One region of the Rhizobium sp. CIAT894 genome, then DNA from elsewhere that is predicted to be linked to it. Evidence: riboswitches for the same ligand, from Rfam matches in the RefSeq annotation. Region 1 holds a riboswitch; the other holds the start of a gene.
The links. A riboswitch is a leader RNA that binds a small molecule or an ion and turns the genes downstream of it on or off. The one in region 1 is predicted to bind FMN.

Region 1 (4,664 bases):
GTTCATCACGACGGCGAATACGCTGAATATTCCGGCACCCCTGATGGACCGCATGGAAATCATCCGTATCGCCGGCTACACCGAAGACGAAAAGCGCGAGATCGCCAAGCGGCATCTGCTGCCGAAGGCCATCAAGGAACATGCGTTGCAGCCGGAAGAATTCTCGGTCAGTGACGACGCCCTGATGGCGATCAGCCAGCAGTACACTCGTGAGGCTGGTGTGCGCAGCTTCGAACGCGAATTGATGAAGCTCGCTCGCAAGGCGGTCACCGAGATCATCAAGGGCAAGACGAAGTCCGTTCACGTGACGGCCGCCAACATCTCCGACTATCTGGGCGTTCCGCGCTTCCGCCACGGCGAAGCCGAGGGCGAGGATCAGGTCGGCGTTGTCACCGGTCTTGCCTGGACGGAAGTCGGCGGCGAGCTGCTGACCATCGAAGGCGTGATGATGCCGGGCAAGGGCCGCATGACGGTCACCGGCAATCTGAAGGACGTTATGAAGGAATCGATCTCGGCAGCGGCCTCCTATGTCCGCTCGCGCGCTGTCGATTTCGGCATCGAGCCGCCGCGCTTCGATAAGAGCGACATCCACGTGCACGTGCCGGAAGGCGCGACGCCGAAGGATGGCCCCTCGGCCGGCGTCGCCATGGCGACCGCCATCGTCTCGATCATGACCGGCATCCCGGTCAACAGGCATGTGGCCATGACCGGTGAAATCACCCTTCGCGGCCGGGTGCTGCCGATCGGCGGTCTCAAGGAAAAGCTGCTCGCAGCGCTTCGCGGCGGCATCAAGAAGGTGCTGATTCCGGAAGAAAACGCCAAGGACCTGGCGGAGATTCCTGATAACGTGAAGAACAGCATGGAGATCATCCCGGTCTCCCGCATGGGCGAGGTGATCAAGCATGCGCTGATCCGGCGGCCGGAGCCGATCGAATGGGACGGCACGGTGGAAACGCCTGTCATCACTTCGGTCGAAGGCCTTGATGAGACAGGCGCAACCATAGCGCATTGAATGGCCCGGGCCACATTTATGCCCCATTGGAGCAAAACACGAAAAAAGGCTGGCGTTTTCGCCAGCCTTTTTTGTGAAAACGTCATGGAGGCGCTTGCTTTTCCTTGATTTGCAGGGCTTTTGGGTTCCCGGCGGGCCTGATGAAACCTATTCGGCGCCTAGCTTACTATTGAGTCGTTTCATACCATTTAGAAAGGGGTGGAAACATGAACAAGAATGAACTCGTGTCCGCAGTCGCCGAAAAGGCAGGACTGACGAAGTCTGACGCGGCTTCCGCTGTTGACGCGGTTTTTGACGTTGTCCAGGCTGAACTCAAGAACAAGGGCGACATCCGCCTCGCGGGTTTCGGCAGCTTCACCGTTTCTCATCGCGCCGCAACGAAGGGCCGCAACCCGTCGACGGGTGCTGAAGTCGACATTCCGGCTCGCAACGTGCCGAAGTTCACGCCCGGCAAGGGCCTGAAGGACGCCGTCAACGGCTGATTTAAGATTATCCGCCAGCCGTAAACGAGACCGGCTGTGCAGGATTTTTAGAGGGGTTCGGCTTGGCCGGACCCCTTTTTGATTCGGGCTCGCTTTGTTTTGGCAGGTCTTGCCGTCGCGCCGGCTTTGATCTACGAGATTTCTGTTCTCAGGGCGGGGTGAAACTCCCCACCGGCGGTAGAGGGTCTCGGCCCAAGCCCGCGAGCGCCTGCTTCCGCGCCCATGCGGGGGAAGGGTCAGCAGATCCGGTGCGATTCCGGAGCCGACGGTATAGTCCGGATGGAAGAGAATGAGCGTCGGCTGTGCGAAGGGCAGGGGATACCTGTCTCGCCCGTTCGGGGCTCATGCGTCCTGATTTATGTTGGTCCTGTAGTTTGGATGAAAGACATGAATCAGACTTCCCTTGCCGTCGAGCCGTCCCGCGCCCTCGTCGGTGCCTTTTGGATGGTCCTTGCCGGCATCGCCTTTTCGCTTCTCAACGTCGTCATCCAATGGCTGACGATGAAGCTTGGCTTTCCCTCGGCCTCGGCAGCCTTCTGGCAATATGGCTTCGCCTTCGCCTTTTCGTTGCCGTTCCTTCGCAGGCTCGGGCTTGCGGCGATGCGGACGCATTATCCCTGGCGCCACCTCGCGCGCGTCGCCCTTGCCGCACTCGGCGTCGAGGCCTGGGTTGCCGGTCTTGCCGCGGTGCCGATCTGGCAGGCGATCGCACTGGTGATGACCTCGCCTTTCTTCATCATTCTCGGCGCCCGGCTTTTCCTTGGTGAGCGCGTCGGCCCGGCCCGCTGGGCGGCGACCGCAGTCGGTTTCACCGGCGCGATGATCATCCTGCAGCCATGGTCGGACGGCTTTGGCTGGGCCGCACTCCTGCCGGTGCTCTCGGCGCTGCTCTGGGGCGCCTCGTCGCTGATCACCAAGAGCCTGACGGGCATCGAACGGCCGGAAACGATCACCGTCTGGCTGCTCGTTCTGCTGACGCCGATAAACGGCGGTCTGGCGCTTGCGGCAGGCTTTGCCGTGCCGACGGGTGCAACCCTTGCCCTGTTCCTGCTGGCGGGGCTGTTGACCGCCGCAGCGCAGTATTTCCTCACACTTGCCTATGCCGCAGCGGATGCCGCCTACGTCCAGCCTTTCGATGACCTGAAGCTGCCGCTGAATGTGCTGGCCGGCTGGCTGTTCTTCGGTTATGCGCCGGCGGGTTACCTCTGGCTGGGTGCGGCCCTCATCCTTTCCGCCTCACTCTTCATCATGCGAAACGAGATGCGCCGGGAGCGAAAACCCGCCTGAGGTGATCCGCTGCAAAATGTCGCAGCTGTCATGCCTCTGTCACGCCGCTCCCGCAGAAAACTCATGTTTCGAATGTTCGACACATGGGGGATTTCATGACGATTTCATCGCGCAAAGCAGTGCTCGCTGCAGTGCTTCTCGCATCCGTTGCCTTTCCGGCCGCGGCCGAACCGGTCTTCAACCGGATCGCCTCTTTCCCGGTCGCGGAGAACCTGCCTGCGGACAAGGACAAGCTTTCGGCGACGTCGGCCGAAATCATCACCGCGACCGACGACGGCAACACGCTGATCTATAGCGACAGCCCGCTCGGCGCGATCGGCTTCATCGACATTACCGACGCCAAGGCGCCGAAATCAGGCGGCGCGCTGATGATGGACGGCGAACCGACCTCGATCACCTCGAGCGCCGGCAAGGCGCTGGTTGCCGTCAACACCTCCGAAAGCAAGGCGAAGCCCTCGGGCCGCCTTTCGATCGTCGACGTGGCGAAGAAGACGATCGAAAACAGCTGCGATCTCGGCGGCCAGCCGGATTCGATCGCGCTCAACAAGGACAAGACGCTCGGCGCCATTGCGATCGAAAACGAGCGCGACGAAGAGGTCAACGACGGCAAGATCCCGCAGATGCCGGCCGGCGATCTGGTCGTCTTCCAGCTGAAGAACGGCACTGTGGATTGCGGCACCATCAAGCACGTGGCGTTGACCGGTCTCGCCGGCGTCGCCCCTGAGGATCCGGAGCCGGAATTCGTCGCCTTCAACGGCCTGAACGAGATTGCGCTGACGCTGCAGGAAAACAACGAGATCGTCATCATCGACGCCAATACGGCTCAGGTGAAAACACATTTCTCCGCCGGCAGCGTCGATCTCACCGGCATCGACACCAAGCGGGACGGTGCCTTGAAATTCACCGGCGAATTGAAGGGCGTGTCGCGCGAGCCCGACGCCGTGAAATGGCTGGACGACAACCGCCTCGTCGTCGCCAATGAAGGCGACTATCAGGGTGGCTCGCGCGGTTTCACCATCTTCGACAAGACGGGCAAGCTTCTCTACGAATCGGGTGCATCCTTCGAACGCGCGGTCGCCCATATCGGCCACTATCCGGAAAGCCGTTCGGGATCGAAGGGCGTCGAGCCGGAAGGCCTCGAAGCCGCCAGGTTTGGCGACGACCAATATTTCTTTCTGCTCGCCGAGCGTGCCTCGGTCGTCGGCGTCTATAGGGATACCGGCGCCGATCCCGAACTCGTGCAGCTTCTGCCATCGGGGATTTCGCCGGAAGGCGGGATCGCCATTCCTGCACGCAATCTCTTCGCCACAGCCAACGAACTCGACCTCGGCAAGGACGGTGGCGCTCGCTCGCATGTCATGATTTATGAGCGTGGGGAGGGTGAAAAGGCTTATCCGCAGATTGTCTCCGCCGACAAGGACGGCAATCCGATCGGCTTTGCAGCTCTTTCGGGCCTTGCCGCCGTTCCGGGCAAGCCGGGCATGCTCTACGCCGTCAGCGACAGCGTTCTCGGCTCGCAGCCGACGATCTATACGATCGATGCCAGCAAGAAGCCGGCTGTCATCACCGACGCTCTCGTCGTCAAGCGTGACGGCGCCCCGGCCCAGAAGCTCGACATCGAAGGCATCGCTGTTGCCGCCGACGGCTCCTTCTGGCTCGCCTCGGAAGGCTACAGCGAGCGTCTCGTCCCGCACGCTCTCTACAACGTCAACGCCAAGGGCGACATCAAGGCCGAGATCGCCCTGCCGAAAGAGCTTGCCGCCAACGAAATCCGCTTCGGTTTCGAAGGCGTGACCATTATCGGCACCGGCGACGACGCGACACTCTGGATGGCGGTCCAGCGCGAGTGGGCTGATGATGAGAAGGGCTTCGTCAAGCTCGTC
Region 2 (4,664 bases), 1.2 Mb from region 1:
AGCGCCTCGATGACACCCCCGGTCTCGGCCCGCCACAGCCAGGTGCGCCGCGCAATGATCGGATGCGGCACCGCAAGCGTCAGCGCCCCGCCGGCAAGCGGCAGGCCATCGGAAAGCAGCCGGCGCCCGAGCTCGGCCAGAAACGGTTCGGGACCGGGCGAAGCAGCCGCCTCGTCGACCAGCCAGGCAAGGGAGGAAGGCAGATCCATGCCCTAACATCGCATCAGCCCCGGGTGTGGGCAACCCCGGAGCATCCGCGCGCGGATGCTCCGCAGCCCGGCAGGACATCCCCGGATGTCCGGGAGGGCCTCCTCTCGGCTCTTGCACCCCTAGCCTCCACACAACCCTGTCAACCCCACTGCCAGACAAGCCTGTGGAAAACCGTTCACCACAGTGGAAAACAACGAAAAAACACTTTAAAATTGCGCATCTTTGATTCCATTATGCGCCAGCTTGTCATCTGCGATTGAGGGGTTGCGATGGGCACGACATTTTGGCCGAAAGATCCGCTTGACGGGAATGACATGACGCTGCTGACGTCGATCCTTCGGCGATGGTGCGCGCGCTATGAGATCGACTTCACCGCGGAGGAGAGCAAGCGCAAGGCGAAAGAGCTCGTCGAATGGTTCGAGTTCGGCGTCAAGGATCCCATCGAGCTCGAAGAGCTGATCGACGGCAAACACTGGCTCGTCAGCACGATCTGACTGCGGGAAAACTGCGAACTCTCATGAGAAAGGCCGGCGAAATATGGCGCCGGCCTCATCGATTCATATCTGGTCGAGACCTCAATCGTCCCAGCGACGGTCATCACGCCAGCGGCGGTCGCGGTCCCAGCGCCGCTCATGGCGCCAGCGCGGGCCGTCCCAATCCCCATGGCGCCGCTCCCAGCCCCAGCGGGGCGGACCACCGTAAAAAGCCACCGGCGGCGGGCGTCGCCAATTGCGCCGGCATTCGCCCCAGCGCGTCAGATGCCAGCCGCGGCCGCAGGCGTAGTCGACCTTGGTGATATTGCTCTCGACTTTGATCGTCGCGCTCGGCATCGCCTGCGCCGTACCGATCGAAAGGCTGCCAGCAAGCAAGGCAGCCGCGATAGAAAGTGCCTTCATAACGAACTCCAATTCAATCCAGCCGTGACCACCCTAGGGCTGCCAAATTGAACTGGGGATGAACTGCGCGTTCATGTTTGAGGATGAAAAACAGCGCTTCCGGCCGGCCGACGCAATGCCGCCAGGCCGTCTTTTTCAGTGGGTGGCAGGCGCTTGCGGGCGCGGTGGCGCCCTTGGGAAAACCGTTCATTTCCTGCCGGAAAAAACATCGGGACCCGGGTCGCGCCCGGCTGCAACCGTAGTGAGCCGGCCGAGGTAATGCGTCCAGCCTTCCTCATGGCCGGCGCATTGTTCGGCGCTCGGCAGGCCGCTATGGGTGAGCTTCAGCAGCGTTCCATCGGGCTGCTCGATCAGGTCGATCTCGACCAGGCTCGAGCCCGGCGGCACCACGTCGCTGCCATCCCAGCCGAAGCTGTAGGCAAGGCGATGAACCGGCACCACTTCGCGAAACGAGCCGCGCGCAAAGCGAGCGCCGGTGACGTTGACGAGATAGAGCCCGCCGGGCTGCGGCTCGACCTGAGCTTCCGTTCCCATCCAGCGCAGAATCTTTTCCGGGTCGGTCATCAGCGCAAACACGGCCGCCGGCGGTGCTGCGATATGCGCTTCGCGGTGAACGACGAAAGCTTCTGGCATCATGATCTCCCATGGTTGCTGCCCTACCTCAATGAGGCGGAGCGGCATGCTGTTTCGACATGGATGTCCTCAGCAGGATCATGTAGGCGGATGCGCGCACTCAGCAAGGGCGATGGGGCACGCATCCATCCGTCGCCCACGCACCCGCCTTGTCCTTCGAGGCCCCTGCGGGGCACCACAGGATGAGGCTCTCTTGGGGTTGCAACCCGCACCCATTCCAAAACCATCTTCCCCTATTGCCAGCCGGCCGCCTTGCCCCTATTGTCGCGCCGTTCTCAGGGCGGGGTGAAAGTCCCTACCGGCGGTATGCAGTTTCGATTGCGAGCCCGCGAGCGCCTTCTTCGGAAGGGTCAGCAGATCAGGTGAGATGCCTGAGCCGACGGTCATAGTCCGGATGAAAGAGAACGTGCGTTGCTGCTGCGCCTCCGGGCCGGCTGCGGATGCTCGTGATCGCCTTGGGTGACGTGTCTGTACGCCAAAGGAGATGACTATGACACCCACCCGTTATGCCTTCGTCAAAGCCGGCTGGCACGCCGATATCGTCGACCGTGCGCTCGAAGGTTTTCAACAGCTTGTTCCCGCCGAACAGATCGACGTGTTCGATGTTCCCGGCGCCTTCGAAATGCCGCTTCTGTCGCGCGATCTTGCCGCAAGCGGGCGCTATGCGGCCGTCATCGCCGCCGCCTTCGTCGTCGATGGCGGGATCTACCGCCACGAATTCGTCGCCCAGGCCGTGGTCGATGGCCTGATGCGCGCCGGCATGGATACCGGTGTGCCGGTGCTGTCGGTCTCTCTGACGCCGCATCATTACCAGGAAACCGAGCATCACACGCAGATCTACCGCGCCCATTTCGTCGAGAAGGGCCGCGAGGCGGCGCGCGCCGCTCTGATTATCGGCAAGACACGCGCCGCTCTTGCGGCATAGAGTCTGCGCAATTGACGGCGGGATCGGCCCGCCGTCTTCTCCCAACAGAAGAATTGATTCGACGCCCCGCCTGCGCTGTGGTCCACTCGACCCCGACATGTATCGCCATTCTTAATGCGTCCAAACCTCAAGGGAGCTGAAGATGAGCAATGCAATGCACAGTGAAACCCCCGCCGAATCCGTGAGAATGCGACCGGTCGACACCAAGCTCGAAGTGGTCGTCATCCCCGTCTCCGACGTCGACCGCGCCAAACGTTTCTACGACGGTCTGGGCTGGAGGCTCGATGCCGATTTCGCCAACGATGCCGATTTCCGGGTGATCCAGTTTACTCCGCCGGGCTCCGGCTGCGCTATCATCTTCGGCAAGAACGTCACCGCCGCCGCTCCCGGCTCCGCGCAAGGGCTCTACCTCATCGTCTCCGACATCGAGACCGCCAGGCGCGATCTTATCGCCCGCGGCGTCGAGGTGAGCGAGGTCTTCCATGACGCATCGGGCGTCTATGCCGGCAAGGACGAGCCCTATCTCTTCGGGCGCCTGCGCATTGCCGGCCGCGACCCCGAACACCGCAGCTACCGCTCCTTCGCCTCCTTCAAGGATCCCGACGGGAATGGCTGGCTGTTCCAGGAAGTCACCGCCCGCCTGCCTGGCCGCATCGACGCCGACGAAACGGCCTTCTCGACCTCGAACGACCTTGCCGCCGCACTGCGCCGCGCCGCCCAGGCTCACGGCGAACACGAGAAACGAAACGGCGGCAAATATGACGAGAACTGGCCGGACTGGTATGCCGAATACATGGTTAGCGAACAGGCCGGCAAGCAGCTGCCGTTGTAGGTGGCGGCAGGCGCCGGGAGCACCCGCCTCGCCCTTCGAGGCCCCTTGCGGGGCGAGGCTTCTTTCCTTACCGGCAGGCCAGAGGGGGTGCCACACGGCACGCCCGCTCCTCTCTCATCCCAAGACGCGCCCTTGGCCCGCATCTCACCGGTAGAACATATCCCGCCACTGCTTCTCGCCGATCAGGCATCCGTCAGCGGCCCGGCGCCGGCGACCCTCTCCATCGTCGGCGGCGGGGACAGACCGCTGATCTCCAGCACCAGCTTGCGGCGCACGGCGATGGCAAAATCCTCGATCTTGTGGACCGGCAGCACGAAGGCGCCGGGGCCGCCGATGACGCAATCGGCGTAATATTTGTCGAGCCCGCCGGGCGCATCGGAAGGGCGCAGCATGATGGCCAGCCCATTGATGATCATGCCTGACGCCACCGCCTTGTCGCGGACAGGCGCGACGGCGTCGCCCGAGTTGTTCGGGCCGTCGCCGGAAACACCGATCACCTCGCGCCTGCCCTGGAAGGGACCTGTGGCAATCATACTGGCGCCCTGGTCGATGGCGGTCGAGATCGAGGTTCGCCGCTGGGTGCCGATCGGCCGGGCGTCGAGTTTGTCGGCAAAGGCGATCGCATCCGCTTCGGTCTCGATCACCTGCCAGTCGATCACCGATTCCTGGACGACATAGCCTGCCCATTCGAAATAGCTGATGGCGATGCGGCCGGTGAGCCCGTTCTTCACCGCATCGATGAATTCCTTGTGCTTGAGTGCTTCGACATAACCCTCGCGCTGAATGCCGATCTCCTCGACATCCATCGACCGCGAGGTGTCGACGGCAAGCACCAGCGTGACGTCGACTTCGTTGCCGCCGGCACCTGCTGCCGGTACGAGGCTGGAAAGACCCATGAGCACCGCAAGCGTCGTCAGCATCGGCAATCCAATCCCTGCGCCATTCAAGCCAGCAAACTTTAGCACAGCTTGGCCGAGGCAGGGCGCCCGCCCCTCTGCGCGGCTTCAATTTTTGGTGATGGCGGGAGCGTCCGTCCTTCCCGGCCCTTGCGGGATCAGGTGAGCCTCGATTGCGGCGCCGCGTGGCCTCAATGCAGGGGAAGCCACAATGGCGTCTTCCACGCCTTCAGTGCCTCGAGGAAGACCTGCAATCTGGATGGCAGGAAACG

Region 2: it holds a riboswitch for FMN, as region 1 does, so the genes downstream of both, RHEC894_RS13750 (6,7-dimethyl-8-ribityllumazine synthase) here and RHEC894_RS07870 (DMT family transporter) in region 1, are expected to answer to the same signal.

Annotation. Positions count from the first base shown of each region.
Region 1 covers NZ_CP020947.1:1,580,395-1,585,058, forward strand. Annotated here, with positions in the region: gene lon (endopeptidase La) at 1-1,012, shown strand, start outside; gene hupB (DNA-binding protein HupB) at 1,219-1,494, shown strand; FMN riboswitch at 1,635-1,789, shown strand; gene RHEC894_RS07870 (DMT family transporter) at 1,882-2,781, shown strand; gene RHEC894_RS07875 (esterase-like activity of phytase family protein) at 2,877-4,664, shown strand, end outside.
Region 2 covers NZ_CP020947.1:2,760,241-2,764,904, forward strand. Annotated here, with positions in the region: gene RHEC894_RS13730 (adenylate/guanylate cyclase domain-containing protein) at 1-209, opposite strand, end outside; gene RHEC894_RS13735 (hypothetical protein) at 480-704, shown strand; gene RHEC894_RS13740 (hypothetical protein) at 786-1,106, opposite strand; gene RHEC894_RS13745 (SRPBCC family protein) at 1,293-1,739, opposite strand; FMN riboswitch at 2,007-2,149, shown strand; gene RHEC894_RS13750 (6,7-dimethyl-8-ribityllumazine synthase) at 2,230-2,664, shown strand; gene RHEC894_RS13755 (VOC family protein) at 2,807-3,496, shown strand; partial or broken gene RHEC894_RS13760 (DUF1194 domain-containing protein) at 3,641-4,416, opposite strand; gene RHEC894_RS13765 (LysR family transcriptional regulator) at 4,584-4,664, opposite strand, start outside.